2 regions of the Leifsonia sp. fls2-241-R2A-40a genome follow, and region 1 is predicted to be linked to the other one. Evidence: predicted binding sites of a transcription regulator. Region 1 holds the regulator's gene; the other holds the start of a gene.
The links. Region 1 encodes HspR, which represses chaperone genes until heat shock. Its sites were predicted from a motif close to AAGTTGAGTCNNNNNGACTCAACTT; they were not measured.
Positions count from the first base shown of each region.

Region 2: a site for HspR is predicted at 3,573-3,597, ahead of QRN40_RS01210 (ATP-dependent Clp protease ATP-binding subunit). Genes of this name have one in related genera too.

Region 1 is NZ_JARVRS010000001.1:1,710,740-1,725,930, reverse strand. It holds gene QRN40_RS08725 (glycine C-acetyltransferase) at 1-5, opposite strand, end outside; gene tdh (L-threonine 3-dehydrogenase) at 8-1,051, opposite strand; gene QRN40_RS08715 (sensor histidine kinase) at 1,185-2,342, opposite strand; gene QRN40_RS08710 (response regulator transcription factor) at 2,342-3,046, opposite strand; gene QRN40_RS08705 (DM13 domain-containing protein) at 3,203-3,652, shown strand; gene QRN40_RS08700 (DoxX family membrane protein) at 3,649-4,146, shown strand; gene QRN40_RS08695 (cysteine hydrolase family protein) at 4,174-4,911, shown strand; gene QRN40_RS08690 (heat shock protein transcriptional repressor HspR) at 4,989-5,402, opposite strand; gene QRN40_RS08685 (DnaJ C-terminal domain-containing protein) at 5,405-6,394, opposite strand; gene QRN40_RS08680 (nucleotide exchange factor GrpE) at 6,512-7,174, opposite strand; gene dnaK (molecular chaperone DnaK) at 7,177-9,048, opposite strand; gene QRN40_RS08670 (pyridoxal 5'-phosphate synthase) at 9,217-9,843, opposite strand; gene QRN40_RS08665 (MFS transporter) at 9,869-11,452, opposite strand; gene QRN40_RS08660 (GTP pyrophosphokinase) at 11,551-12,282, shown strand; gene QRN40_RS08655 (hypothetical protein) at 12,401-13,312, opposite strand; gene QRN40_RS08650 (MFS transporter) at 13,462-14,910, shown strand; gene QRN40_RS08645 (MarR family winged helix-turn-helix transcriptional regulator) at 14,951-15,191, opposite strand, start outside.
Region 2 is NZ_JARVRS010000001.1:238,679-253,869, forward strand. It holds gene QRN40_RS01205 (penicillin-binding protein) at 1-750, opposite strand, end outside; gene QRN40_RS01210 (ATP-dependent Clp protease ATP-binding subunit) at 1,014-3,554, opposite strand; gene QRN40_RS01215 (aldo/keto reductase) at 3,717-4,535, opposite strand; gene QRN40_RS01220 (Lrp/AsnC family transcriptional regulator) at 4,589-5,044, opposite strand; gene QRN40_RS01225 (DUF2000 domain-containing protein) at 5,149-5,613, shown strand; gene QRN40_RS01230 (alpha/beta fold hydrolase) at 5,668-6,381, shown strand; gene QRN40_RS01235 (hypothetical protein) at 6,410-6,955, opposite strand; gene QRN40_RS01240 (glycoside hydrolase family 15 protein) at 6,955-8,805, opposite strand; gene QRN40_RS01245 (DUF998 domain-containing protein) at 9,111-10,220, shown strand; gene QRN40_RS01250 (DNA glycosylase AlkZ-like family protein) at 10,266-11,354, shown strand; gene QRN40_RS01255 (SDR family oxidoreductase) at 11,376-12,149, opposite strand; gene QRN40_RS01260 (helix-turn-helix transcriptional regulator) at 12,251-13,120, shown strand; gene QRN40_RS01265 (prenyltransferase/squalene oxidase repeat-containing protein) at 13,144-14,082, shown strand; gene QRN40_RS01270 (histidine phosphatase family protein) at 14,079-14,786, shown strand; gene QRN40_RS01275 (NAD(P)H-hydrate dehydratase) at 14,779-15,191, shown strand, end outside.

The DNA.
Region 1 (15,191 bases):
TACATGTCTAGACCTCCGTCCAGTCGAGGATGACCTTGCCGCCGCCGGCCGCGGCCGCCGCCGCGAACCCCTTCTCCCAGTCGCGCGCGGGGAAGCGGTCGGAGACGATCGACGCGATCGCATCGTGCAGCTGCGCCGAGGTCTGCAGCATCGCGCCCATCGCATTCCACGTCTCGAACATCTCACGGCCGTAGATGCCCTTGAGCGTGAGCATGTGGGTGACGACGATGCCCCAGTCCACAGCGATCTGCTTCGACGGCAGGCCCAGCATGGCGATCCGTCCGCCGTGGTTCATGTTCTCGATCATCGACGGCAGGGCGGTCGGAGCACCGCTCATCTCGAAGCCGACGTCGAAGCCTTCGCGCATCCCGAGCGCCGCCTGCGCCTCCCGGATGTCGTGCTGGGACACGTCCACGGTGAAGTCGGCGCCCATCCCGCGGGCCAGTTCGAGCCGCTGTGCGCTGATGTCGGTGCCGACGATGAACCGGGCGCCGACATGACGCGCGACCGCGATCGCCATGAGCCCGATCGGCCCGCAGCCGGTGACCAGCACGTCCTCGCCGACGACCGGGAAGGCCAGGGCGGTGTGGACGGCGTTGCCGAGGGGGTCGAACAGCGCGCCGACCTCGGGCTCGACCGCGCTGTGGTGCACCCAGACGTTCGTCGCCGGGAGCACGAGCTGCTCGGCGAATGCGCCGTCGCGCTGCACGCCGACGCCCTGGGTGCGGATGCACATCTGACGGCGGCCGGCGCGGCAGTTGCGGCAGGTCCCGCAGACGATGTGGCCCTCGCCGGAGACGCGGTCGCCGACCTCGACGTCGTGGACCAGCTCGCCCACCTCGACGACCTCGCCGAAGAATTCGTGGCCGGGGATGAGCGGGGCTTTCACAGCCGACGCCGCCCAGTCGTCCCAGCGCTGGATGTGCAGGTCGGTGCCGCAGATGCCGGTGCGCAGGACGCGGATCCGGACATCCTCGGGGCCCATCTCGGGCTCGGGTACGTCGACCAGTTCGAGGCCGGGCGCGGCCTCGCTCTTGAACAGGGCTCTCATCGTGCTTCCTCGTGGGGAGTCGGTGTGCTTCATCGCGTGGGCCGGGGTCGCCTTGTGGGCGGTCCGGCCGCGCACCAGCCTACCTTCGCGCGGCGGCGAGCGCCCTGTTGCGTCGCGTCACGCCCGTCGTGGGTCAGGCAAGCAGGGCCGGCTCGGGAGGCGCATCCAGTGGCAGCGTCACCGACACCGAGAATCCGCCCGCCGAATGCTCGGCGCGCACCTCCCCCGCGTGGGCCTCCGCAATGGCGCGGACGATCGCGAGACCGAGACCGGCTCCCGTTCCCATCGCCGCCTCCAAACGTGGTGTCCGCGCGACATCGCCGCGCCAGCCGACCTCGAACATCCGCTCGAGGTCGGCCGGCGGCACTCCGTCGCCCTGGTCGCAGACGCTCAGGCGGAGCATCCTGCCGGACCGCTGCGCCGACACCATCACCGTCGTCCCCTGCGGGGCGTGGCGTACGGCGTTCGCCAGCAGGTTCACGACCATGCGGCTGAGCAGGTGCGGATCCACCCACGCTTCGCCGTCCGCGACCTCGCCGTGGACCACCGTGACCCCGCGGCTGAGCGCTGCCTGACGCAGCTCGGAGGCGGCGTCGGAGACGAGGTCCATGAGCGCCACCGGTTCACGCCGTGGTCGCATACCGCCGCTCTGCAGGCTGGAGAGCTCGAACAGGTCGTTCACCAGGCGGGACATCGAGTTCGCCTGCTGGCGGATCCGGCGCACGTAATCGGCGGGGTCGGCGGCGAGCCCGTCGTCCAGCGCCTCGGCCAGCGCCTGCACGCCGGTCAGCGGTGTCCGGAGGTCGTGCGAGATCCACGCGAAGAACGTGCGGCGGGACGCGTCCAGCTGTTCGAGTTCAGCGCGCGCGAGTGCGAGCCGCTCGGAAGCCTCGGCCAGCCGTTCCGAGATCTCCGTGAGCTCGCGCCCCGCATGCGCGCCGGCCTCGATGACTTCTCCGGCGCCGACACGGCGGGCCGAGTCTCGCAGAAGTCGCGCCGAACGCCGAAGCTGGCGGGCCACGATCCACGCGCCCAGAAGGCTCAGCAGCGACGACACGGAGACGACCCACAGCAGCACGGTCAGATCGTGATGCGAGAAGTACATCTCCGCAGCGATGGCGATCGTCGAGCCCGCGATGGCAGCGACAGCGGCGCCGACCACGACGGCGAACCGCGACGCGATGGATGCGCCGCGCCACCGGCGCAGCACCAGGATCGCCACGAGGTTTGCAGCGACGGTGCAGCAGACGGTCGTCAGGGCGATCAGTTGCAGGTCGGCGAAGCTCAGCATCACGCCGCCTGCGCGACGGCGAAGCGGTAGCCGGCGCCCCACTCGGTCAGGAGGTAGCGCGGGAGATTCGGGTCGTCCTCGATCTTCTCCCGGAGGCGCCGGACGTGGACGGTGACCGTCGACGCCTCGCCGAAGTTCCAGTCCCACACCTCGCGCAGGACCTCCTCGCGGCTGATGATCCGATCGGGATTGCGGACGAAGTAGGACAGCAGGTCGTACTCCCGCGGGGTGAGGCTGAGCTCCGCGTCGCCCGACCACGCCTTGCGCCGCACCGGATCGAGCCGGAAGGGGCCGCCCGCGACGGACGCCGCCCCGGAGGAGTTGCCACGACTCCGCCGGATCAGGGCATTCACCCGGAGCAACAGCTCGCGCAGCGCGAACGGCTTGGAGAGGTAGTCGTCGGCTCCTCGCTCCAGGCCGTCGATGCGATCGCCGGTGCTTCCGAGCGCGGTCAGCATGATGATCGGGAGGTTGGGCGCGACCGCACGGATCGCGCTGCACACCTCATCCCCGCCGTAGCCGGGCAGCATGCGGTCGAGCACCAGCACGTCGGGAAGTGCAGCCTGAAGCGCACGGAGCGCTTTCACCCCGTCGGTGTGCGCGACGACGGTGAAGCCGTCGGCCCGGAGGTAGTCGCGGACGACACTGAGGACGTTCGCGTCGTCCTCGACGATCATCGCCACCGGTCTGCGCTCTTCGATCACGTCCACAAGCCTTTCGTGCGACGCCCCGGACAGGGGCGATTCTTACGGGCTCGAAAGAAACGGCCCTCCGGCCCCCGGCCCCGCCTAGCTTCAGTGTTGCCGAGCCGACCGGGAGTCTCCTCGGCGTCCACCGGAACACCAAGGAGTGAATAACCCATGCGCAAGACACTGTTCGCAGGCGCCGCCATCGTCGCCCTGTCCCTCTCGCTCACCGCCTGCAGCGGTGCATCCACGGCGAGCACCAGCTCACCGTCGTCGTCCTCGTCTTCTTCGTCCTCGTCCTCGTCTTCGGCCGCTTCCGCCGACGCGCGGACCGGCTCGTTCGCCGGGCTCAATGGCAAGAAGGTGGCGGGCACCGTGAGCATCAAGGACGGCAGCCTGGTCCTGAGCGGGTTCTCGTCCGACGAGGGCCCCGACCTTCACGTGTACCTGGCGAAGGGCACCGACGAGGCGACTGTCGTCGCCGGCAAGGAGATCACGGGCGTCTCGTTCGATACGGCGTCGCAGACCATCTCGCTGAACGGGGTCGACGCGTCCGAGTACACCTACGTCGTCATCCATTGCGACAAGGCCAAGGCGGTATTCGGCGCCGCACCGCTGTCGTGAGCACCCGCGATCTCGCCGCGCCGATCGTGGTCGGCGCGGCGAGGGTCGCCCTCGGAGGGCTGTGGCTCTATGAGGCGATCATCAAGTTCCGGTCCGGTTTCGGCTCGGCGGACATCCTGCTGGTCGCGAACGGCGCCGGTTCCAACGCGAGAGTCCCCGGGTACTTCCAGTGGTTCGCGACGTCCGTCATGCAGCCGGCCTCCGGCCTCTTCGGCTTCGCGATCCCTCTGCTCGAGGCAGGCCTCGGCGTCGCCCTGATCCTCGGCGTCCTGACGCGGGCCGCGGCGATCATGTCGGTCGTCACCCTGCTCCTCTACTGGTCGTCCGACCAGCTGACCTGGGAGTACCCGCCGATGATCGGCCTCGCGGTGGTCGTGATCGCGTTTCCCTTCGCGGCACGCCGCCTGTCGCTGTCCCTGCTGCTCGAGCACCTTCTGTCCCGGCGACGACCGGACGGACTGACCGTGCCGTCGTCGCTGGCGCTGTGGCTCTGATCCACGACGCCGCCGTAGAGTGCACCCATGAAGCGCGCGCTGATCGTGATCGACCTGCAGAACGAGTACGTGACCGGGAACCTCCGGATCTGCTTCCCCGATCTGATGACGTCCATCCCCAACATCGAGGTCGCCTGGGATGCAGCAGACGACCACGGTGTGCCGGTGGTGGTCGTGCAGCACATCGAGGACGAGGGCGCCCCGGTCTTCGCGCGCGGATCCGAGGGGGCCGCCCTGCACGAGTCGATCGCCGACCGGACGCCGGCGCACGGCGTCGGCAAGGGCAGCGTCTCCGCCTTCGCCGGGACCGACCTCGAGCAGTGGCTGCGGAGCAGCGGCATCGACACGGTCACGATCGCCGGGTACATGACGCAGCACTGCTGCGCGGGGACCGCCCGGGATGCGCACGAGCTCGGCTTCACCGTCGAGTTCCTGTCCGACGCGACCGGGACGCTCGACCTCGTCAACGAGGCCGGCGCGATCTCCGCGGACGCGCTCCACCGCAGCGTGCTGGTGACGATGCAGTCGGAGTTCGCCGCCGTCGCGACGACCGAGGAGTGGACCCTCGCGGTCGAGGCCGGCGACAGCCTCCCGGTCTCGAACCTGTGGGCGAGCACGGGGCACGCGCGACTCCCCGAGAAGCACGCCGAGCTGCACAAGCTCATGCGGGAGGTGCGGGCGGGCATCGACCACGACATCGCCGAGGGCGAGGCCCACAACATCCAGAACACCCTCTACGTCGGCCAGGGCGTCTCGTCCCTCTGACCGCTGCGGTGAAGTGCTCGTCGTTGCGGACTCGCGCGGCGTGTCGGGCGCAACGACGAGCACCTCGCGCCTGAGCGTCAGCGCTCGAGCGGGCGCCAGACGACGAGCTGGTTGCTGCGACGGATGCGGGTGCCCGCCCGGAGCGAGACGACCTCGCCCTCCGAGCCGGCCGCGAACACGCGGCGGCCGGGGCGGTTGAGCAGTTCGTCGGCCAGCGCCGACTCCAACTCGCGCACGCGGCCGCGGAGCTCACCCACCTGATCTTCCAGTTCGAGGATGCGGCGGATGCCCTCCAGAGAGACCCCCTCGGAGCCGAGCCGCGCGATCTCCTGCAGCTTCTCGACGTCGCGCATCGAGTAGCGGCGCGACTTGCCGGCGGTCCGGCTGGGGCTGACGAGTCCGAGCCGGTCGTACTGGCGGAGCGTCTGCGGGTGCATGCCCGCGAGCTCCGCCGCGATCGAGATCACGAAGACCTGGCTGTGCTCGTCCATCGTCAGCTCCGGGCCTTGGCCAGGATGTCGTCGCGCGGGTTCTCGTCGGGCAGCTTGGCGGCGAACGCCTCCAGCGCCTCCTTCGCCTCACCCGAGAGGTGCGACGGGACGGCGACCTGGACGACCGCGAGCAGGTCGCCCGTGCCCTTGCCGGTCTCGACCCCGCGGCCCTTCACGCGCAGCACCCGGCCGCTCGGCGTGCCGGGGGCGACCCGCAGCTTGACGGGGTCGCCGCCGAGGGTGGGGACCTCGATCGTCGCACCGAGCGCCGCCTCCGCGAACGTCACCGGGACGTTGACGCGCAGGTTCAGGCCGTCGCGCTCGAAGACGGGATGCTTGCGCACGGACACGGTGAGCACGATGTCGCCGGCCTCGCCGCCGTCCGGGCTGGGCTGACCCTTGCCGCGCAGCTTGATCTTCTGACCGTCGGCGACGCCCGCCGGGATCTTGACCTTGATCGGCTTGCCGTCGGACGCCTGCAGCGTGATGGTCTCGCCGCGGGTCGCGGTGACGAAGTCGATGGTGGTGTGCGCGGTCACGTCGCGGCCCCGGGTCGGCCCGCCGTAGCCGCGGAAGCCGCCGCTCGTCTGACCGAACCGGCCGTTGCCGAACAGGCCGCCGAACACGTCGTCGAACTCGCCGCCCTGCTGGAACGTGTAGCGCTGGCCGCCGGCGCCGCCCTGGCCGAACATCCCGCCGAAGACGTCGTCGAAGCCGCCCTGCGCACCGGACCCGGGCGCGGTGAACCGGGCGCCGGTCCCCATCGCGCGGATCTGGTCGTACTCCTTGCGCTCCTCGGGGTCGCTCAGCACCGAGTACGCCTCGCTGATCTCCTTGAACTTCGCCTCCGCGGCTGCGTCGCCGGGGTTCGAGTCGGGATGGTACTTGCGCGCCAGCTTGCGGTACGTCTTCTTGAGGTCCGCGTCGCTGACGTCCTTGGAGACGCCAAGCACCTTGTAGAAGTCCTTGTCGAACCAGTCCTGGCTAGCCACGGGCGCCTCCTCTCAGTCGTTGTGGTTCGTGGATGAAGTCTGCACGAATCGTGCGTGCACCGGGAACGGAGCGGCGGGAATCCTTCCCCGCCGCTCCGCCGGTGATGTGTCGCCGGGTCAGGCCGGCACCGAGACGACGACCTTCGCCACCCGGACGGTGGTGGAGCCCAGCCGATAGCCGGTCTCGACCACCTCGGCGACGGTGTCCGTCGTCACGTCGGGGGTGGGCTGCTGGAAGATCGCCTCGTGGATCTGCGGGTCGAAAGGGTCGCCCTTCTCGCCGTAGGGGACGAGGCCCAAGCGCTCGACCGCCGAGCGGAGCTTCGCGGCGATGGTCGAGAACGCGCTGCCCTCGCCCAGGTCGCCGTGCTTCTCCGCGCGCTCGAGGTCGTCGAGCACCGGGATCAGCCCCTTCACCGCGTCGCCGACCGCGCGCTCCCGCTCGATCTCGCGGTTCGCCTCGGTGCGCTTGCGGTAGTTCGCGTACTCCGCGGTCACCCGCTGGAGGTCGGCGAGCCGGTCGGCGGCGAGGGTCTCCGCGGTCGTCTGACCCGAGAGGATGTCGAGGTCGTCGTCGCTGAGGACGGTCTCCCCGTCGTCGCTCTCGGCCGGGCCGACGTCGACGAGCTCCTCGTGGGCGAGGTCGTGCTCGTCGTCGCCGGCCGCCGCGTCAGCGTCGGGCTGCCGGACCTTCCCGGTCTCGGGGTCGATCCTCCGCTTGTCACGGATGATCGGCTCCTCGCGTTCGGGCTCCTGGGAGCCGCCGTTCTGGTCCGACATGGTTACTTCTTCTCCTCGTCCTCGACGACCTCGGCGTCGATGACGTCCTCGTCGTCCGAGGACGACTCGCCGGCCGGCTGCTCGCCGGCGTCACCGGCCGGAGCCTCCGACCCCTGCGAGGCCTGAGCCTGCGAGTAGATGGCTTCGCCGAGCTTGCCCTGGCTGGCGTTGAGCTTCTCGAAGGCGGTCTTCACAGCCTCGTCGTCGTCGCCGGCGAGAGCGGTCTTCAGACCGTCCACGTCGCCCTGGACCTCGTTCTTGACGTCCTCGGGGAGCTTGTCCTCGTTGTCCTTGATCAGCTTCTCGATCGAGTAGACGAGCTGCTCGGCCTGGTTGCGGGTCTCGGCGGACTCGCGGCGCTTCTTGTCCTCCGCCGCGTGCTCCTCGGCCTCGCGCACCATGCGCTCGATGTCGTCCTTCGGCAGGCTGGACCCGCCGGTGATCGTCATCGACTGCTCCTTGCCGGTGCCCTTGTCCTTGGCGGACACGTGCACGATGCCGTTGGCGTCGATGTCGAAGGTGACCTCGATCTGCGGGATGCCGCGGGGGGCCGGGGCGATACCGGTCAGCTCGAAGGTGCCGAGCGGCTTGTTGTCGCGGGTGAACTCGCGCTCGCCCTGGAAGACCTGGATCGCGACGGACGGCTGGTTGTCGTCGGCCGTGGTGAAGGTCTCGCTGCGCTTGGTGGGGATGGCCGTGTTGCGCTCGATGAGCTTGGTCATGATCCCGCCCTTGGTCTCGATGCCGAGGGACAGCGGGGTGACGTCGATGAGGAGGACGTCCTTGCGCTCGCCCTTCAGGACACCGGCCTGCAGAGCGGCGCCGACGGCGACGACCTCGTCCGGGTTGACGCCCTTGTTGGGCTCCTTGCCACCGGTCTCCTGCTTCACGAGCTCGGAGACGGCCGGCATACGGGTCGAACCACCGACCAGCACGACGTGCGCGATGTCGGACACCTTGATGCCGGCCTCACGGATGACGTCCTGGAAGGGCTTCTTGGTGCGGTCGAGGAGGTCGCTGGTCATCTGCTCGAACTGAGCGCGGGTGAGCGTCTCGTCGAGGTTGGCCGGGCCGTTCTCGGTCAGCGAGAGGTAGGGCAGCTGGATGCTGGTCGACATGCTCGACGACAGCTCCTTCTTGGCCTGCTCCGCCGCCTCCTTCAGACGCTGGAGGGCGATCTTGTCCTTGGAGACGTCCACTCCGGTGGTCTCCTTGAACTTCTTGATCAGCCAGTCGACGATGCGCTGGTCCCAGTCGTCGCCACCGAGGCGGTTGTCACCGGCGGTGGAACGCACCTGGATGGTCGAGAAGTCGTCGTCCTTGCCCACCTCGAGCAGGGAGACGTCGAAGGTACCGCCACCGAGGTCGAAGACGAGGATGAGCTCGTCCTCCTTGCCCTTGTCGAGGCCGTACGCGAGCGCAGCGGCGGTCGGCTCGTTGATGATGCGGAGCACGTTGAGGCCCGCGATCTCACCGGCCTCCTTGGTGGCCTGGCGCTCGGCGTCGTTGAAGTACGCCGGAACGGTGATCACCGCGTCGGTGACGGTGTCGCCGAGGTACTGCTCCGCGTCGCGCTTCAGCTTCTGCAGGATGCGCGCCGAGATCTCCTGGGCGGTGTACTTCTTGCCGTCGATGTCGACGGTCCAGGTGGTGCCCATGTGGCGCTTCACCGACGAGATGGTGCGGTCGACGTTGGTCACCGCCTGGCGCTTGGCGGTCTCACCGACGAGCACCTCGCCGTCCTTGGTGAAGGCGACCACCGACGGGGTGGTGCGGAAACCCTCGGCGTTCGCGATGACCGTGGGCTCTCCACCCTCGAGCACCGAGACGACGGAGTTGGTGGTTCCGAGGTCGATACCTACTGCACGTGACATGTGTGCTTCTCTCCTTTGTTGCTGGCTTATGGCCATGAAAGTCTGTGGTCAAGACTTGAGCCTCGACGACTCAAGACTGTCATCCGTGCGGGATGCTGTCAAGACGTCGATTCCAAAACTTGAGTACATATGACTCAACTTTGAGTGAGCAGTTGGTATTCCCCGAATTCAGGGTTGCAGGCGCAGAACGGACCAGCCGCCGTCGCCCCGGTCGTAACGCAGACGCCGGTGCAGCCGGTCGGGGCTCCCGTGCCAGAACTCGATCGTGGACGGCACCACGCGGTACCCGTACCAGTGCTCCGGCCGGCCGATCGGGCCCTCCGCGGCGAGGACATCGCGGGCCGCGGCACGCAGGAGGTCCAGGTCGTCGAGGGGTGCATCCTGCTCGCTCACCGTCGTCGCCGCCTGCGCCTCCCGGCCGCGCCGGGCGAACATCGCATCCGAGCCCGCCTCGTCCATCCGCTCCACCGTTCCGTGGATGCGGAGCTGCTGCAGCAGTTCGCGCCAATAGAGGACCACGGCGGCGCGCGGGTCCGCGGCGAGCTCGCGTCCCTTGCGGCTCAGCTCGGAGGTGCCGAAGGTCACACCGTCTGCGGCCAGGCCCGTCAGCGCGACCGTCCGCGCGTCCGGGGCGCCGTCGCCGCCCGTCGTCGCGAGCGTCGCGGCGAGCGCCTCCCGAACGCCGCGCCCGCGTGCGCGCTCGAGCCACTCGGCGAGGAGTCCGCCCGGCTCGGCGGGCGGATCGTCGAACTCGGGCAGGAACAGGTCGGCATCCCCGGTCAGCGTGTGCGCCATGACGCCACAGTAGGCCCGGCGCCGATCAGCCCGCGAGAGTTCCCTCGGCCGCTTGGTTGGGCGCAGGATCGGGCAGGCGGCGCATCCGGAACGCGTTGGCGACGCCGATCAGGCCGGCCAGCACCGGCACGAGAAGAGCGACCTGCAGCGAGATCGGCCGGGCCTCGTCGTTGATGCGGATCACCTCGTCCCGCACCGCCGGGGGCTCGGTCGCCAGCAGCTCGGCGAGCTTCGTGTTCGACATGACCTCGGCATCCGACTCGAGCACGTGCGAGATCTGCGCCTTGTCGTCCGGGGGCAGCACAGTGCTCGCGTCCGTCTTGGCCTGGAACGTGAACGCCAGCGTCGCCAGCATGATGGCGCCGGCGAACGCGAGGCCGAAGGAGAGACCGAACGAGCCCGCGGCCGAGTTCACCCCCGCCGCCTCGCTCACGCGTTCGTCGGAGATCGGCGACAGGGTGTAGTTGTTCAGCTGCGAGACGAGCAGCCCGAGCCCGGACCCCGCGATGATGAGCGGGATCGTGAGGTACCAGCCCGAGGTGGCGATCGGCACCAGCGGGATGATCGCCGCCACGCCGATCACCGCCAGCGAGAAGCCCCACAGGATGAGGGTGGCGGGGCGCCGCTTCAGCCCGCGACCGGCGAGCAGCGCGACGGCGAACATGCTGAGCGAGAGCGGAGCGATCGAGAGGCCGGAGAGCAGCGCGTTGTACTCCAGCACCATCTGCAAGTAGATCGGCAGCGCGATCATCGTGCCGCCGAGCGCGATCTGCTGCAGCAGCTGACCCGAGACGCCCGACTGGAACAGCTTCGAGCGGAACAGCCCAGGGTCGAGCAGCGTGGGCTTCTGCCGCTGCGAGCGCGAGCGCAGCCAGATCGCCAGCGAACCGAGACCCGCTGCGCCGATCAGGATGATGAGCAGCACCCGCTCTCCACCCTCCTGCCAGACGAGGATGCCGGTGACGATGCCGCCCATTCCGATGACGGACAGCAGGGCGCCGACGATGTCGACCGAGCGCTCGCCCGTGTACTTCACGTCCTTGACCAGCCCGATCCCCGAGAGCACCACCGCGATGATGACGGCCTCGAGCAGGAACCCGACGCGCCACGACAGGAACGTCGTGATGAAGCCGCCGAGCAGCGGTCCGACCGCGGCGGCGATCGCGGCGGACGCACCGACGAGGGCGTACACCCGCTTCTGGTCCGCGCCTTCGAAGTTCCCGTGGATGAGCGACTGCATCGCGGGCAGCAGCAGCGACGCGCCGATCCCGCCGATCACCGCCCAGAAGATGATGATGGCGGTCAGGCTCTGGGCGAGCGTCATCGCGATCGCCCCGACCGCGTAGGCGAGCAGGCCGAGCACGTACGCCAGCTTGCGGCCGATCAGGTCGCCGGTCTTGCCACCGATCAGGATGAACGCCGCCGACACCAGCGCCTCCAAGGCGATCGCCGACTGCACCCCGCTCACCGTCGTGTGCAGGTCGTGCACCACGGCCGAGATCGAGACGTTCATCAGCGACGTGTCGACGACGAGGACGAACATCGCCATCGCGAGCAGGATCGCCAGCCGCCCGTTGAAGCGCACCGGCGCCGCGTTTCCACCGGCCATCACGCCACCTCCCGACGTCAGAGAAGCACGGACGGGGCGCGTTGGGACTCCCCCAAATTCACACCGACCCCACAAGCACCGTCGATAGCGTCGAAAGCATGGACACGGACCCCGCCTCCGCCCCGCTCCTCTCGACCCGCACGATCGAGGCGCTGCAGAGCATCGACCCCGCCACCTTGAGCGAGGTCCAGGCGTTCCGGGACGACTTCGCGCGGTTCATCATGCCGTACAAGTTCGGCATCGACGAGATCGCGACGAAGGTCGGCATCCTGCGCGAAGAGTTCTCCGAACTCCACGAATACAACCCGATCGAGCACATCTCGAGCCGCCTGAAGTCGCCCGAGAGCATCGAGCAGAAGGTTATCCGCAAGAACTGCGAGCCGAGCTTCGACGCGATCCGCGAAGAGATCACCGACATCGCGGGCATCCGCATCGTGTGCAGCTTCGTCTCGGACGTGTACCGCGTCTTCGACCTGCTCACGGCACAGCAGGATGTGCGGGTGCTGCGGGTGAAGGACTACATCGCGCACCCGAAGTCGAACGGCTACAAGAGCCTGCACGTGATCGTCGAGGTTCCCGTTTTCCTCAGCGAGGGGCCGGTGATGGTGCCGGTCGAGATCCAGCTGCGGACGGTCGCGATGGACTTCTGGGCGAGCCTCGAGCACAAGATCTACTACAAGTACGACGGAGAGGTCCCGGAGGGGCTGCTGCGCGACCTGACCGCCGCGGCCGGAACGGCGAACCAGCTCGACGTCACGATGGAGAACCTGCACCGCCAGGTGCGCGGCGACGACCGCGGCACCGTCTACAGCCTCCCCGCGTCGCGCTGAGCCGCGCGCCCGCCATCCATCGCTGAGGTGCTCGACGATGCGGCCCGATGCGGCGTGTCGGGTGCCGTTGCCAGCACCTCACGGGACGGGACGGGACGGGCGGGACGGGACGGATGCGTCAGTAGCCGGCGACGCCGGTGAAGTCGGGCGAGCCGTCGGGGCGCGCGGGCAGCGGTTGGCCGTTGATGTAGCGGGGCCATTCGAGGCGCAGGCCCGCGGTCGCGTCGAGACGGGGATAGGCGGTGGAGGGAGCGGCTGCGGGCGCCACTGCAGTCGCGGGTGACGGCGCCGGACCGCCGATTGCGGTCGGCCCGGCCGCAGGAGCGGGCGCGGGCGCGGGCGCGAACGTGGCGGGTGCCGGCGCGAACGTCCCGGCCGGCGCGGCAGGCGCCCTCTTCGGGCCGAACAGCGAGTAGGTGAGCGGGATGAGCACGGTGCCGAGCGCATCCAGGATCGCCACCACCGCGAGCAGGCGCCAGTAGGTCTCGCCGAAATCGGTCCGGGTCCAGATGAGCGGGAGCGACAAGCCCGCCGTGAGCAGCCCGACGAGCACGAGCGTCGCCACTGTCACCTTGCTCATGACCGGGCCGGTGAACCGCCGCTGCGTGTTCAGGACGAGGTGGATGTGCAGCAGACCGAGGCGCGTCACGAGCACCAGGAGGAACCACGAGAAGGGCGCCCACCACGGGTCGTAGACCTCGTAGCCCGCGATGCCGTCCACCGGTCGGACGTCCGGCATCCACACCTTCCAGAGTCCGATGCCGAACAGGTACGCGGACGTGATCACGCTGACGGCGCCGAACCAGGCCGCGCGCCGGGCCGAGACATCGGCGTCGTACCAGGAGATCAGGGCGAAGAACACGAACAGCGCGATCGTTCCGATCAGCCGCCAGCACGTCTCGTCGAAGCGGCCGAGGATGACGGCGTAGACGCCGACCAGGGCCGCCGCGATGAGCGCGCCGATGACGACGCGCGGCAGCAGGTGCCGCACCCAGGCGTACGGGTTCGGGGCGGACGGGGCGATGCTCACGGGGACCTCCACGGGCTCGGGTGCTCGCCACGATACGGGCGGTGGCCGGGGCGCAGTATCCGTGCATCCACCGATTCGCATACCGTGTGCTCGCGGAATGCGATCGCGCCGTTCACCGGCCGTTCCCCGCCACCGCCTACGCTGTGCGTATGACAGGTGCCGAGCCCTCCGGCGGCGTCGACGGCGACGCGCTGGTGACGACCGCGAGTCCGCTCTTCGCCGACAGCGCGACCGACCGCCGCATCCCCCGCGGCTGGGTGGTGTCGTGGGCGCTGTGGGACTGGGGCGGCGCCGCATTCAACGCGGTGATCACGACGTTCGTCTTCACCGTGTACCTGACCAGCAGCCTGTTCGTGGATCCGTCGGTCGTCGCGGCCCGGAACGCGGAGGCCGGCACCTCCGGCCCTGCGCACACCGCGTACGACGCAGCGGTCGCCGTGCTCTCGAGCGGACTGGCGTGGGGCGTCGGGATCGCGGGCGTCATCGTCGCGCTCATCGCCCCGGTGCTCGGCCAGCGGACGGACGGATCGGGCCGGCGCAAGCTCTGGCTGGGCGTGAACACCGGCGTGGTCGTCCTCGTCACGGCCCTCATGTTCTTCGTCGTGGGCGAGCCGTCGTACTTCCTGCTCGGCGTCGCGCTGGTAGCGATCGGAACCGTGTTCTACGAGATCGCGACCGTCAACTACAACGCCATGCTCGTGCAGGTGTCCACGCCGAAGACGGTCGGCCGGGTGAGCGGGTTCGGCTGGGGCGCGGGATACCTCGGCGGGATCGTGCTGCTGCTGATCGTGTTCTTCGGGATGGTCACCGGCAACAGCGACGGGACCGGCGGCCTGCTGCACGTTCCGACCGAGGGCGGCCTGAACATCCGCATCATCGCCCTCATCGCGGCGGCGTGGACGCTCGTCTTCTCGCTCCCGGTGCTCTTCGTCGTGCCGGAGATCCCGCCGAACGACCGGACCCCGCGGGTCGGGTTCTTCGCGTCGTACAAGGTGCTGGTGCGCGACATCGGCCGGCTGTGGAAGGAGAGCCGCAACACGGTCCTCTTCCTGATCGCGTCGGCGTTGTTCCGCGACGGACTGGTCGGCGTGTTCACGTTCGGCGGCATCCTCGCCCAGGGCACCTTCGGCTTCACCGGCGGGCAGGTGATCATCTTCGCGATCGCCGCGAACGTGGTCGCCGGCGTGAGCACGCTGCTCTCGGGACGGCTGGACGACCGCTTCGGGCCGAAGGCCGTCATCGTGACGTCCCTGATCGGCTTGATCATCGCCGGCCTCGCGGTGTTCTTCACGCACGACCTCGGGGCGGCGGCGTTCTGGGTGGGCGGATTGGTGCTCTGCCTCTTCGTCGGGCCCGCGCAGTCGGCGAGCCGCACCTTCCTGGCCCGGGTGACGCCCGCCGGCCGGGAGGGCGAGGTGTTCGGCCTCTACGCGACCACGGGCCGAGCGGTGTCGTTCCTCGCGCCGACGCTCTTCGCCGTGTTCGTCGCGGTCGGCGGGGCGCAGTACTGGGGCATCCTCGCGATCGTGCTGGTCCTCGCCGCCGGCCTCGCGCTGCTCATCCCCGTCCGCGCCCCGCGCCGCTCGCTCTCCGTCTGACCCGCGCCCCAACGCCAGGCCGCCGGACGGGCGGGGCGGGTCAGGGCTCGGGGTCGGGTGTGGGGCGCGGCCAGGCGCGGACGAAGCGGTCGAAGAGAGCGGCGAACGTTTGAGCCTCCTCGGGGGTGAAGCCGGCGAGCGCGGTCTCGACGGCGGAGCGGCGGTGAGTGCGCAGCTCCTGCAGCTGGGCGCGACCGGATGAGGTCAGCTGGATGAGCGCCCGGCGCGCATCCGAGGGGTCGGGGACGCGCCGCACCAGACCGCGCTCCACGCCCTCCTGC
Region 2 (15,191 bases), 1.5 Mb from region 1:
CGTCGCCGTGGTGCCGAAGTAGTACTGCGCGGCCGCCTGCACGCCGTACACGGTTCCGCCGAAGCCGACGACGTTCAGGTAGCCGGTGAGGATGTCCTTCTTGCTGTAGGTCTTCTCCACCTGGACGGCGTAGCGCATCTCCTGCACCTTGCGCTGCAGAGTGACGCCCGCTGCGTCCGCGTAGCAGGCCTGCACCTTCTTCTGGCTGGTCAGGGCCTCGCACTTCTCGACTTCGACGTTCTTCACGTACTGCTGGGTGATCGAGGACCCGCCCTGCACGTCGCCGCCCGCCACGGTCGAGACGGCACCGCGGAGGGTGCCCCAGATGTCGACGGCGCCCTCCGAGTAGAAGCGCGGGTCCTCGGCCGAGACCGTCGCATCCTTCATCGTCTGGGCGATCTGATCCCAGGCGACGTCCTGCCGGTTCTGCGCGTAGAAGGTCGCGATCGGCACATCCTGGCCGCCCTGCTTGGCGAAGACGGTCGAGTTCTGGGCGAACTGCTGGATGTGCAGGTTCGCCGGAAGCGCGTTGAAGTCGCTGACACCGGCGGCCGCCGTCACGCCGACGCCGAGGAACCCGGGCAGCAGGAACAGCGAGCTCAGCACGGCGGCGACGAGCGCCAACCCGAGGAACTGCGCGATCAGCCCGCCGCGGGTGCGCGCGGGCTTCAACTCGAAACGCTTGACAGGCTCCAGCCGCTCGTCGAGTGCGGCCAGGCGGGGATTGCGGGGTCGATCGGAAGCGGGCACGCTTTCCAGACAATCAGGACAGCCTGAATGAGTCCAGGGGGCGGCATGTGCGCCGGTGTGGAGACGTTCAGGATGCGTACGTCGGCGGGCGCGCCCGCGGACCTAGTTGACGCAACACGCCGTTGGGCGAGGTGCCGCGACGGCGTGTTGCGTCAACTAGGTGCTCGGGGTGCCCGGATGCACGAAGGCGCCGGTCCTGCGGATAGGACCGGCGCCTTACGGGACGGGACGGGACGGGACGGGACGGGACGGGACGGGACGGGTTACGCCGCGAGCGGCAGCGCCGTGGCGGCTGCGGTGACCCGCAGCTCGCCGTCGGCGTCAACGGTCACGCGGCCGCCCTCGGCGAGCTCGCCGCTGACCATCAGCTCCGCGATGCGGTCGTCGACCTCGCGCTGGATCACGCGGCGGAGCGGACGGGCGCCGTACTCGGGCTCGTAGCCGGCCTCCGCGATCCAGGCGACCGCCGCATCCGTCACCTCGAAGGCGATCTCTCGGGCGGACAGCCGGGAGGCGGTCGCGTTCAGCAGCAGGCGGACGATGTCGCGCAGCTGCTCGGCGTCCAGCTTCCGGAACAGCACGATCTCGTCGATGCGGTTCAGGAACTCGGGACGCATCGCCTCACGGAGCTTGCCCATCACGCGGTCGCGGATGTCCTTCTCCGAGGCGAAGCCGTCCGAGCCGGCCGGCACGAAGCCGAGCGCGCCGGAACGGGACGCCAGGAACTCCGAACCCAGGTTCGAGGTCATGATGACGACCGTGTTGCGGAAGTCGACCGTGCGGCCCTGGCCGTCGGTGAGGCGTCCGTCGTCGAGCACCTGCAGCAGCAGGTTGAACACGTCCGGGTGGGCCTTCTCGATCTCGTCGAACAGGATCACCGAGTACGGGTTGCGGCGCACGCGCTCGGTCAGCTGACCGGCCTCGTCGTAGCCGACGTATCCGGGAGGGGCACCGACCAGACGAGCGACCGTGTGGCGCTCGCCGAACTCGCTCATGTCGAACCGCAGCATGGCCTTCTCCGAGCCGAACAGCGAGGTCGCGAGCGACTTCGCCAGCTCGGTCTTGCCCACGCCCGTCGGTCCGAGGAAGAGGAAGCTTCCGACCGGACGGCCCTCGTCGCCGAGGCCCGTGCGGTTGCGCCGGACGGCCTTCGCCACCGCGACGACCGCGTCGTCCTGACCGATCACGCGCTCGTGCAGCTCCGACTCGAGGCGCGCGAGGCGCTCACGGTCGGCCTGGCCGACACGGGACACCGGGATGCCGGTGGCACGCGAGACGATCGCTGCGATCTCGGGCTCGCCGACCACCGCATCCACTCGCGGTGCGGAGCTCAGCTCGTCCAGCGAACGCTGCACGGACTCGATCTCGTCGCGCAGGCGCGACGCCTCCTCGTAGTGCTCGGCCGCGACGGCGGAGTTCTTCTCGGACTCCAGCGTGGCCAGGCGCTCCATGAGAGCGGAGGTGTCGACGCGCTTGCCCAGCGACAGGCGCAGGCGCGCGCCGGCCTGGTCGATCAGGTCGATCGCCTTGTCGGGCAGGAAGCGGTCGGAGATGTAGCGGTCGGACAGCTCGACGGCGGCACGCAGTGCGTCCTCCGTGTAGCGGACGCCGTGGTGCTCCTCGTACGCGCCGCGGAGGCCGTCGAGGATGAGCACGGCGTCGTCCACCGAGGGCTCGCCGACCGTCACCGGCTGGAAGCGGCGCTCCAGCGCCGGGTCCTTCTCGATGCGGCGGTACTCCTTCAGCGTGGTCGCGCCGACCAGGTGCAGGTCGCCGCGGGCAAGGCGCGGCTTGAGGATGTTGCCGGCGTCCATGCCGCCGGACTCGCCGGACCCTCCGGCGCCGACAACGGTGTGCAGCTCGTCGATGAACACGATCAGCTCGTCCTTGCCGGCGCTGATCTCGTCCATCAGGTTGGTGAGCCGCTCTTCGAAGTCGCCGCGGTACCGGGTCCCTGCGACCATCCCCGCGAGGTCGAGCGATACGACCTTCTTGTCCTGCAACTGCTCGGGCACGTCGCCGGCCACGATCGCGCGGGCCAGGCCCTCGACGATCGCGGTCTTCCCGACGCCCGCCTCGCCGACCAGCACCGGGTTGTTCTTGGTGCGGCGGGAGAGGATCTCGACAGTCTGGTCGATCTCGTCCAGCCGACCGATGACCGGGTCGAGCCGGCCGTCCCGCGCGAGGGCGGTCAGGTCGGTGCCGAACTGGTCGAGCATCGGGGTGTCGGAGGTGGATGCGGCCGCCTGGCCGGCGGGCTCGCCGCCGCCCACGGTGGCGCTCTGACGCATGGCGTCGGTGAGCGACTCCGGGGTGACTCCGGCGGCCTGCAGCACGCGGCCGGCGGGCGCGTCGCGCCCGATCACGAGCGCGAAGAAGAGGTGCTCGGGGTCGATGTACGTCGAGCCGGAGGCCTGCGCCACCTGGTAGGCGTGGAAGAGGGCGCGCTGCAGCGGTCCGGTGATGGATGCGCCGTCGGCGTGGATCTCGTCGCCCGCGGCGGGCAGGCGCTGCTCGGCCGCCTCCGCGACCCGCTCGGGGTCGACGCCGATGCGGCGCATGGCGTCGGAGGCCGGCTCCTGCACCGCCATCACGCGGAGGACGTGCAGGGCGTCGAGCTCGCTGTGCCCGTGCTCGAGCGCGAAGCGGCCGGCCTCGGCCAGCAGCTCCTGGGTGCGCCGGCTGAGGAAGCGGCTGATGTCGATAGAGCGTGCGTTCCGCGCGCGCTCGCCCGCAAGGTACCGCGCGAGGAACTCGTCGAACGAGTTGGCGCTGTCACCGTCGGGAGTGAAGTTCTCAGGCACGTGTTCTCCTGTTTCTCAAAGTTGAGCCTTGTGCACTCAAGTCCAACGCAGGAGGGACGTGGTTATTCCCGAGGGTGAGAAGAGCCGGGCGGCGTCCTTCTCGCGCCCGCCATAGAAGGAGAAAAGGGGCGGAAGACGACAGACGAGGCAGCGTCGGGCCGCTCACTCACCCGCGTCGAGCGCATCCAGGGCCGCCACATCCTCGGGCGACAGCTCGAAGTCGACGTCGGCGTTCTCGACGATCCGGTTGGGGGTGGTCGACTTGGGGAGCGGCAGGATGTCCTTCTGCAGCAGGTAGCGGATGCTCACCTGCGCGACCGACTTGCCGTACGTGTCGGCGATCCTGCGGATGTCCTCGTTCTCGAGCAGGCGGCCGGTGGCGAGCGGCGAGTAGCCCTCGACGAGGATGCCGCGCTCCGTGCAGTAGGCAGTCGTCTCCGGCTGGGTGTTGCCGACGAACCAGCGGATCTGGTTGGCGTGGGGCTCCACATCCGTCGCGTCGATCAGGGACTCGAGGTCGGCCACCTCGAAGTTGCTGACGCCGATCGCGCGGGTGCGGTCCGCCTCGTAGAGCTCCTCGAAGACCTTCCAGACCTCGATGTTGCCGGCCCGGTGGTCGCTGCCGATGTGGTTCCAGGGCCACGGGGCGTGGATGAGGTACAGGTCGATGGGCCCGAGGTCGAGCAGCTCGGTCGAGCGCTCGAACGCGTGACGGGCGCCGTCGGCGTCCTTCACCTCCGCCGGGCACTTGGTCGTGATGAAGATCTCCTCGCGCGGGATGCCGCTGTCGCGCACCGCGCGGCCCACGCTCGCCTCGTTGCCGTAGGCGCGGGCCGTGTCGATGTGGCGGTAGCCCGCGTCGAGCGCGGTGCGCACCGAGTCGTAGGTCTGCGGGCCGTCCGGGATCTGCCACGTTCCGAACCCGATCTTCGGGATGGTGACGCCGTTCGAGAGCGTGAAGGTGTCGGTGAGCACGGGCATGAGGGCTCCTATCGAAGGGATGCGGTGCCGCACATCGTAGCCCCGCACCGCCCTCAGATCACCGGCTCCGGACGTCCGTTCCGCAGGTGCTCGTAGACGACGGAGGTGCGGACGTCCGCGATCTCGCGACGCTGGGTGAGCCGGTCGATGACGAAGGCGTAGAGGCTCTCGTTGTCGGCCACGGCGACGTGGATGATGAAGTCCTCGTTGCCGCTGGTGACGAACACCCCGAGCGTCTCGGGAAGCGACGCGACCCAGTCGCGGAAGCCTTCGATGACCGGACGCGACGGCGGCCGGATGCGCACGGCGATGAGCGCCTGCACGGGCCGGCCGATGGCGGCCAGGTCGACGTCGAGCAGGGCCCCGCGGATGATGCCGCGCCGGCGGAGCGCCCGCGTGCGCTCCAGGGCGGTGCTCGGCGAAACGCCGACGGCGGCGGCGATGTCGCGGTTGCTGCGCCGCGCATCCGACTGGAGTTCTGCCAGGATCGCCCGATCAAGTTCGTCCATGACGCCGAGAGTACCCCGATTGCCGAACTTCATTCGGATTCTCAGCGAGCACAGCGCCGCATATGTAGATTCGTGCTTCGCTGACCGAACGAAAGGACCCCCGCATGACGAGCACGATCGGATTCGAGCCCCACGAGGTGGACACCGCGGCCCCGACCCGGGCGGCGCGTCTGAAGTGGGTGGTCGTGGTCGACGAGGCCCTCCCTGCCGGGATCGCCGCGAACGCCGCCATCTGCACGGCCGCCGCGACCGCCGTCCACGTCGACGGCCTCCTCGGGGCCGAGGCCGTGGATGCGGACGGGCACGTCCATCCCGGCCTGCCCTGGGCGGGATGCTCTGTGCTACGGGCGACGGGCGACCAGCTCGCGGCGATCCGCGCCAAGGCGGGCGCGGCCGACGACGTCTTCGTCGCCGATATGCCCGCCGCAGCGCAGCTGACCCGGGTGTACGACGAGTACCTCGAGACGGTCGCCGGTTCCCCGGCCGACGCGCTCCGCCTCTATGCCGTGAGCGTCGTGGGCCCCCGCAACCGGGTGGACCGGATCGTGGGGAGGCTCGCGCTGCTTTGATCGCACGGCCCACCAGGCTGTCGCGATGTCGGCGGCCGGGGCTAGCGTCGGGGCATGGAACTCGTACTGGTCCCCGGATTCTGGCTCGGCGCGGACGCGTGGCGGGAGGTGGCGCCCGTCATCGAACAGGCCGGGCATCACGCCCATCCCCTCACGCTGCCGGGGCTGGAGTCGCGCGAGTCCGACCGCAGCGCGATCGGCGTCCGGGAGCACGTCGACGCGATCGTGCGCAGCATCGACGAGGTGGGCGACCCGTCGGCGCGCGACGTCGTCCTCGTCGGGCACTCCGGGGGCGGCCCTCTCGCGTACGCGGCCACCGACGCGAGGCCGGAGCGGATCGCGCGCGTCGTCTACGTCGACTCGTGGCCGCTCGGCCCGGACGGGGTCGTCGCCGGCGACCTCGTTGGCGTCGACGGCGAGGTGGAGCTGCCCGAGTGGGACGACTTCGAGGATGCGGACCTCATCGACCTCACGGACGAGCAGCGGGAGGCGTTCCGCAGCGTCGCCGTGCCCGAGCCGGCCGCGGTGACCCGCGGGCCGATCCCGCTGAGCGACGACCCGCGGCGGCGCGCCGTCCCGGCGACCGTCGTCGCCTGCGAGTTCACTCCCGCCGACCTGCAGTCCTGGGTCGACGGCGGCTCACCGGTCGTGGTGGAGGTCGGAAAGCTCGAACGGTTGGATGTGGTGGAGTTGCCGACCGGGCACTGGCCGATGTTCACTCGGCCCTCCGAACTGGGAGCGCTGCTGGCGGAGCTCGCCGACCGCTGACGCCGCCTTCAGTGCTTCTGGTGCCGCCTCAGTGCTGCAGGGCGCTCTTGAGCAGGATCACGACGACGCCGAATGCGCCCGTCACGACCGCCCCGAGCAGGCAGATCGGCACCGGCCGGCCGCGCACGGCGAACACGGAGTAGCCGAGCAGCGCGAGCATCAGCACGGCCAACCAGAGAGCGAGTGCCACGCCGAAGTCCGGCGGGAGGACGCCCAGCGCCGCGAGCACCAGGGGGATGCTCGGAACGACCGCCGCCTCCAGCATCCCGCCGGACTCGCGCAGCGCGTGGCGGACCGAGTCGCGCACCCGGGTCCCGCCCGTGGTCTCTCCCTGGAAACCGAGAGCCGTGGAGTACACGTGCGCGAGCCAGAAGACGACGATGCTCACAACGCTGAAGACGAGCAACCGCACGGCCGACGCCTGGTCATCGTCTTGACCCGACGCCGCCGCCACGACGCTGGCGTAGACGATGGTCCCGTAGATCGCGGCGGGCGACCCCCAGTGGCGCCACAGCCCGCGGTGGAGAGGGGCGTTGCGCCCGCCCGGCGCCTCCTCCGGCCCGTCGAGACCCATCACAGCCGATCCGGGTGCGCACCGGTGCGACGGGCGAGAGCCGCATCCAGGTCGATGGCGGCCCGGATCAGCGCGAGGTGTGTGAACGCCTGCGGGAAATTGCCCAGCTGCAGACCCGTCGGGTCGATCTCCTCTGCGAACAGCCCGACGTGGTTGCCGTAGGTGAGCATCTTCTCGAACGCGTACTGCGCTTCATCCAGGCGATCGGCGTCGGTCAAGGCCATCACATAGAAGAAGGAGCAGAGCGAGAAGGTGCCCTCCTCCCCCGGCAGGCCGTCCGGGGAGGCGGCCGGGTTGTAGCGGTACACGAGACTGTCGGTCACGAGCTCCTCGCCGATCGCATCCAGCGTCGACAACCACATCGGGTCCTTCGGCGAGATCATCCCCACCTGCGGCATGAGGAGGGTGATCGCATCCACCACCTCGGTGCCCGGGTACTGGGTGAAGGCCTTGCGCTCCGGATTCCAGCACTGGGTGAAGACCTGCTCGTAGATGGCGTCCCGTGCAGCGGTCCAGCGCTCCAGCGGCGCGGGCAGACCGCGATCGCGGGCGATCCGCAACCCGCGGTCGAAGGCGACCCAGCACATGATCCGGCCGTAGGTGAAGTCCTTCCGGCCGCCGCGGGTCTCCCAGACGCCCTCGTCCGGTTGATCCCAGTTGTCGACGAGCCAGTCGAGGATGCCGCGCAGCTTCACCCAGCCGGGGTTGCCGATCGGACGGAACCGCTCGCCGATCGCCAGCGCCTCCAGCGCCTCCCCGTAGATGTCGAGCTGCAACTGATCGGCCGCGCCGTTCCCGACGTTCACCGGGCGCGAGTCCGCGTAGCCCTCGAAATGGTCGAGCACCAGCTCTTCCAGGTCGGACGAGCCGTCGATCCGGTACATGATCTTGAGCGGTCCCGACGACTCGCCGGCCTGCTCCACCACACGGTCGCCCGCCCAGATCATGAACGCGATGGCCTCCTCCGTATAGCCGAGGGCGAGCAGCGAGAACACGGAGAAGGACGCGTCGCGGATCCACGTGTAGCGGTAGTCCCAGTTCCGGACGCCGCCGAGCTGCTCGGGCAGGGCGGCCGTCGGTGCCGCGACCAGCGCCCCGGTCGGCGCGTACTGCAGCAGTTTCAGCACCATCGCCGAGCGCTCCACCGACTCCCGCCAGCGTCCCGTGTAGGTGCTGCGGGAGAGCCAGTCGCGCCAGAACGCGACGGTATCGCGGAACAAGCGGTTGCCCCGCGCGCGGCCCAGCTCGCGCGGGTCTCCGGTGGGCTGCGTCTCGAATGCGAAGAGGCGCAGTGCTCCGGCGGCCAGTGTGAAGGTGGTGTCGACATCGGCGCCGTCGAGCGCGTCGGCGTCCACACCGTGCAGGGCCGCCGTGTCGTCGCCCGCCTCGAAGCGGACCCCGTGCTTCAGGGCCGTCGCGGTGTGCTCGCGCCTCCCGTAGTCGAAGCGGGGACGGCACTGCAGCCGGAAGGTCAGTTCTCCCCGCACCACGCGGATCGCGCGGACGATGATCCGGCTCGGCGTCGCCACCGTCGGCTCGTCCGCGACGGGCATGAAGTCGATGACCTCGCCGACGCCGTCCTCGGACATGAACCGGGTGATCAGCACCGCCGTCTGGGGGAAGTACATCTGCCGGACGCGCATCCGCTCCCCCAGCGCGTGGATGCGGAAGAAGCCGCCCTTCTGCGGGTCGAGAAGCGACGCGAACACCGATGGGGAGTCGAAGCGCGGCGCGCAGAACCAGTCGATCGTGCCGTCGGTCGACACCAGCGCGACCGACTGGAGGTCGCCGATCATGCCGTGGTCGTCGATGTCCGGGAAGCCGCCGCTTCCGTGAGGTTCCGGCTCCATGGTCACCCTTTCCGACGCTGTCGGTGCCGCTGCTCGCGCATGCTAACGCCGCGAAGACGGCCTCGGGTAGGGGGCACCGTCCGCCGCCGCACGGAACGATCGGCGCCTCGACACCGGCGGCCGAACTCCCCTCTAGCCGAGTACCGGCTCGCCGATGCATCATGCCGCCGACAGATCAACATCGGCCGGCGCCGGCACCATCGACCCTTCAGCGAATACGGGCTCGGCGCCACGGCCGGCCGGCTCCGGGGGGCGGAGCCGGCCGGTTGTCGGGAGGGCCCGCCAGGGCGCACGGGAGGGTCGGGATGACGAGCACAGGGCAGCACGAAACGACGAGGCTGACGGCGCGGGCCGCCGCACTCGACCTCGAAGGCGCGGCCATCGTGGTCGCCGCGATCGCCCTCGTGGCGGGAGCACTGGTGGCGCTCCCGTTCTTCTGGGGACGGACGCTCGCGATCGCCGGTCCTGCCTCGGTGTCGCAGTTCGCAGCGATCGCGGCAGGCGTGGCGGGCGCGGTCTCCTATGCGGTCGGCCGGCTGTGGCACCGCGCCGCACTGACCCCGTTCGGCGGCCGGCCCGACCGGGCGGCCGACGCCTCCCCGGCGGGGCGCACGATCGGCGGCGCGGCCGTGTTCGACACGATCGTGATCGCCATAGCGCACGGCATCATCGCCCTGCTCGGCTGGCTGGTGCTCGGCGCGGTGCTCGCAGAGGGCTTCGCCGACGCGACCGTCTATTTCGTCTCCGCGACGGTCCTCGCCGGAGCGGCGGTCGGCGTGACGGCGTATGCGGTGTTCCTCTCGGCGACCCGCATGAACCTCATGCGGCTGTCGACGGTGCTCGCCGTCTTCGCCATCGTCGGCATCCTGGCCGCGACCCTGAGCGCGCCCGATCCGCACTGGTGGATGTTCCACCTCAGCGCTCTCGGGATGACGAACAGCATCTCGTCGCTGACCTTCAACCTCACCCTGATCGTCGCCGGGCTGATGATGGCGGCGATCGCCCGCTACGCCACCGATCTCGGCGCCGTCGGCAGAGGAGCGAGCGGCGGCGCGGGCACGGCACCCCGCTCGGCGGTCCTGCGCGTGCGCGTGTGCCTCATCCTCATCGGCGTGCTGCTCGCCGGCGTCGGGCTGTTCCCGCTCGACGTCTCGCAGGTGCTGCACAACGCGTCGGCGGTCGGGATGCTGCTCGCGTTCAGCTTCCTCGTCTTCTGGGTCCGGCGCGCCCTGCCGGAGGCACCGCGGGCATTCCTGGTGTTCAGCTACGCGTCGTTCGGGGTGATCGTGCTGGCCGCACTCTTCTTCGTGACCGGCTACTACGTGCTCACGGCGACCGAGCTCATCGCGGGCGTGATCGTGTTCGCGTGGCTCACCGTCTACTTGCGCGTGAGCGGCGCGGCCGAGCGCGCGTGAGGAACGGGCCGCCCGACGTCGGTTGCCGCGGGTAGCGTTCCGGTGATGGAGATCGCCGTGCTGGACCGCGCCGAGGCGCGGCGGATCGCCGTCCGGGCACAGCGGTTGGATGCGGCGCCGAACGAGGGGCTGGTCCCCCTGGTCGAGCACCTGACGTTCCTGCAGCTCGACCCGACCGCCGCCATCGCGCCGAGCGCCGACCTCATCGCGTACACCCGGCTCGGGCCGTCGTACCGGCCGGAGCACCTGCAGGAGGCGGTCGAGCGCGACCGCACGCTCTACGAGCTGAAGGCGCAGGACGACCCGGTGCAGCCGCCGTTCGCGATGGTGCGTCCCGTCTCCGACCTGACGCTCACCCTGGACGCCATGGCCCGCGGTCCCGTCCACGCCGGCTGGCGTGCCTGGCTGGAGGCGAATCCGCGCTTCCGGCAGGACGTGCTCGACCGGCTGCGGGATGCCGGCCCGCTGCTGTCGAAGGACATCGCCGACACGGCCGAGGTGCCCTGGCAGTCGAGCGGCTGGACGCATGCGAAGAACGTCACACTGCTGCTCGAGCTGCTGCAGGGCCGTGGCGAGGTGGCCGTCGCAGGCCGGATCGGGCGGCAGCGCACCTGGGATCTCGCCGAGCGCGTCTACCCGTCCGGCATCGAGGTCGTCCCCGAGGAGCAGGCGGCCCCGCTGCGCGACGCGAAGCGGCTGCGTGCGCTCGGCATCGCTCGCCCGCAACTCGTCGGCGGCGCCGGTGTCCCGGTCCGGGTGGAGGGCAGCGGCCGGGAGTGGCGGCTCGATCCGGATGCCCTCGACCAGCCGTTCACGGGCCGCACCGCGCTGCTCTCACCGTTCGACCGGCTCATCCACGACCGCGTCCGGACGCAGGAGCTGTTCGGCTTCGAGTATCTGCTGGAGATGTACAAGCCCGCCGCCAAGCGCCGCTGGGGCTACTTCGCCCTGCCGATCCTGCACGACGACCGGTTGGTCGGGAAGCTGGATGCGGCCGCCGACCGCAAGGCAGGGGTGCTGCGGGTGGACGCGGTCCACGAAGACGAGCCGTTCGACGCGCAGACGTGCGACGACGTGGATGCTGCGATCGGCGACCTCGCGACGTGGCTGGGGCTCACCGTCGAGCGACGATGAGCCCGCGGCCGCGCGAGCGAGCTATGCGGCCTCTTTCCCGTGCGGGTCGGAGGCGTTGAGGACCTGGACCACCTGGTCGTAGTCGCCGCGCGCCTCGCCGTAGCGGAGGAACTTCACCCGCTCGACCTGCAGCTCCTTCGCGTCCGGGTGCGACTCGATCAGCTGCATCACCTCGGCGACGAACTCGTCGAGCGGCATGGCGAACTCGCTCTCCTCCTGCCCGGGCAACAGCCCTGTCCGCACCGCCGGGGGCACCAGTTCGAGGATCTTCACCGACGTGTCGGCGAGTTGGAGGCGGATGCTCTCGCTGAGCATGTGGATGGCCGCCTTGCTGGCGTTGTAGCTGGGCGTGGCCTTCAACGGCGTGAAGGCGAGGCCGGAGGAGACCGTGACGATCGTGGCGTCCGCCTGGGTCTGCAGGTGCTCGACGAAGGCGGCGATCAGGCGGATGGGACCGAGCACGTTGGTGGCGACGATGGCCTCCGCCGAGTCGAGGAACCCCGCGGGCGTGTGCCAGTCCTCGACCCGCATGATGCCCGCCATCGCGACGAGGACGTTGAGGTCGGGGTGCGCGGCGAGCACGTCGGCGGCGGCCGAGCGGATGCTCGCGGCGTCCGCGGTGTCGATGCGCACGGTGTCGATGCCGGGGTGCTCGGCGGCGATCCGCTCGAGCAGTTCGGTGCGTCGTCCGCCGACGATGACCGTGTTGCCGCGCTCGTGGAGGGCGAGGGCGAGGGCGAGTCCGATGCCGCTGGTGGCACCGGGGATGAAGACGGTGTTCCCTGTGATGTTCATGTCTCCACGATGCGTGACGTCGGGAGGCGGAGGAAGTGGAGCGGTCATCCAGGGATCGGCGGTCCCTGGATGACCGGCTCGATCGCATCCATCATGGAGGGATGGACCGTGCCGCTCTCGCCGACTTCCTTCGCCGCCACCGCGAGTCCCTGCACCCGGATGATGTCGGGCTCCCTGCCGGTGCCCGCCGCCGCGCGCCCGGGCTGCGCCGCGAGGAGGTCGCGCTCCTCGCCGCGATGTCGACGGACTACTACACGCGCCTGGAGCAGCGACGCGGCCCCCAGCCGAGCGACCAGATGCTGTCGTCGCTGGCCAGGGCCCTCCGGCTGACCGCCGACGAACGCGACTACCTGTACCGCGTCGCGGGGCACAACACCCCGGACCGCTTCTCGGGCGCAGGCCACGTCTCCCCCGCCCTCCTCCGCGTGCTCGACCGGCTCGAGGACACCCCGGCGCTGGTCCTCTCGAACCTCGGCGAGACGCTCATCCAGAACCGGTTGGCCGTCGCGCTCTTCGGCGACCGCTCGGGGTTCAGCGGGCTGGCGCGCAGCGAGTTCTACCGCTGGTTCACGGACCCCGAGGCGGCGCGGGCGCAGTATCCGGAGGATGACCGCGCTCGGCAGAGCCGGGCCCAGGTGGCCTCGCTGCGCGACGCGTACGGCGCGCTCGGGCCGCGCTCGCGCGCCGGGGAGCTGGTGCGTGCCCTGCTCGCGGAGAGCCCGGAATTCGCCGAGCTGTGGGAGCGGCACGAGGTCGCGCGGCGCTTCGAGGACCACAAGACTCTCATCCATCCGGAACTCGGCGCCATCGAACTGGACTGCCAGGCGCTGTTCACTGAGGATCAGTCGCAGTGCCTGCTGGTGCTGACTGCGCCGCCCCGCACCGAGGCGGCCGAGAAGCTCGCTCTGCTCTCGGTGCTGGGCACGCAGTCCTTCGCGGGCACCGCGACGACGGAGGCACCGGCGCCCTAGCCCCCGGGAGTAGCCTGACCGCCATGGACACGGGCCGATGGATGCGCGACAATCCGGTCATCGAGTGGCTGCTCGGCGGCGACCCGGCGATCCGCTGGCAGGCCCTGCGCGACCTGGTCGGCGCGCCGGCCGATGAGGTCGCCGCGGAACGGGGGCGCGTGGAGCGCGAGGGCTGGGGAGCTCGCCTGCTCGCCCTCCAGGACCCCGACGGCACCTGGGGCGGGACGGTGTGGAAGCCGCAGGAGCGGGATGCCACGGACACGGTCGTCCTGCTGCTCGCCGAGCTGGGCGCCGACGGGCAGCGCACCCGCGACGCCGTCGGCCGGGCCGCGACGGGAGTCGACTGGGGCGAGGAGTGGGGCCGCAGCCCGCTCTTCGCGGGCGAGTCCGAGCCGTGCATCAACGGCCGCGTGCTGACGGCGGCCGCCGCGTACGACCAGGTCACCGACGTGCTCGTCGCCAAACTGCTCGACGGCCAGCAGACCGACGGCGGCTGGAACTGCTACGCCGAGACACGGGATGCGCCGGGCTCCTTCCACAGCACGATCTGCGTCGTGGAGGGGCTCGCGGCGGTCCGCGACGCGACCGGGCGCTCCGACGTCGGGGAACCGCTGCGGCGCGGGCAGGAGTACCTCCTGGAGCGCGGACTCCTGCGCCGCAAGTCGACGGGCGAGCTGATCAACGAGGGCTGGCTGTCGTTCTCGTTCCCGACCTACTGGCGCTACGACGTGCTGCGCGGCCTCGAGCACCTCCGCGCGTCGGGACTCCCGTACGACGACCGCGTCGCAGAGGCGGTCGAGGTCGTGCGCCGGCAGCAGCTCCCGGACGGCCGCTGGACGCTCAGCTCGCCCCTCCCGGGCCGGCCGGCCGTGGAGTTCGAGACGGTCGGGGAGCCCAGCCGGTGGAACACTCTGCGGGCCCTGCGTGTGCTCGACTGGGCGGGCGTACAGTCCACTGCATGACCGCTCGCACCCTGCTCCTGATCCGTCACGGCGAGAGCACGGCGAACGTCGCGGCGGCCGCGGCGGAGGCCGCCGGCGCCGACGTGATCGCCGTCGAGGCCAGAGACGCCGATGTCACGCTGTCCCCTCTCGGCGAGCTGCAGGCCGGCGCACTCGGCGCCCGGCTGCGCGACGCCCTCCCCAGGGATGCCGTCGTGTTCAGCTCGCCCTATCGCCGGGCCATCCAGACCGCGCAGTTCGCACTCGGGGAGCACGTACCCCTGCTCGTCGACGAACGGCTGCGCGACCGCGAGCTCGGCATCCTGGACCGTCTTACCGCGCTCGGCGTGGAGCGACGGGTCCCGCTGGAGGCGGAGCGGCGGCGCTGGTCGGGCAAGTTCTACTACCGTCCGCCGGGCGGTGAGGCGTGGACGGATGTCGCCCTGCGCATCCGCTCCTTCCTGCGGGATGTGCCGGACGCCGGGACGGTCGTCGTCTTCGCCCACGACGCGGTGGTGAGCCTGTTCCTGTACGTTCTGCTGCGCATGACCGAGGACGAGCTGGCCGAGCACCTTCTGACGCATCCGGTCGCCAACGCGTCCGTGACCGAGCTGACCTTCGACGGCACGGGATGGACGCTGCAGGCCTTCGCCGACGACGAGCACCTGACGGCCGCGGGGCTCCCCGCGACGCAGCATCCCGGTGAGGCGCGGGCCGATGCGTGACCGGCGCGAGCAGGCCCCAGAGTCCCAGACGGTGACCCCCGAGCTGCTCCGCGGGTGGCCGTTGCCGGAGCCATCGGGGTCGAAGCGCTCCCGTGGTGAGGTGGTGGTCGTCGGCGGCGCGCTGCGCTCCCCCGGTGCGGCCCTGCTCGCCGGCCGGGCGGCGCTCCGGGTCGGGGCGGGACGCCTGACGCTGGCCGTGGGCGCGTCCGTGGCCGCCCAGGTGGCCGTGGCGCTGCCCGAGTGCGGCGTCGTCCCGCTGCCCGAGACCTCCTCCGGGAGCGTGCGCGGCGCGGGCATCCGCGAGGCCGCGTCCGACCTGGCCGGGGCGGATGCGGTCCTTCTCGGCCCTGGGCTCGACGACGCGGATGAGACGGCACGGATGCTGGCCCGTACGGCCCGCGCCGT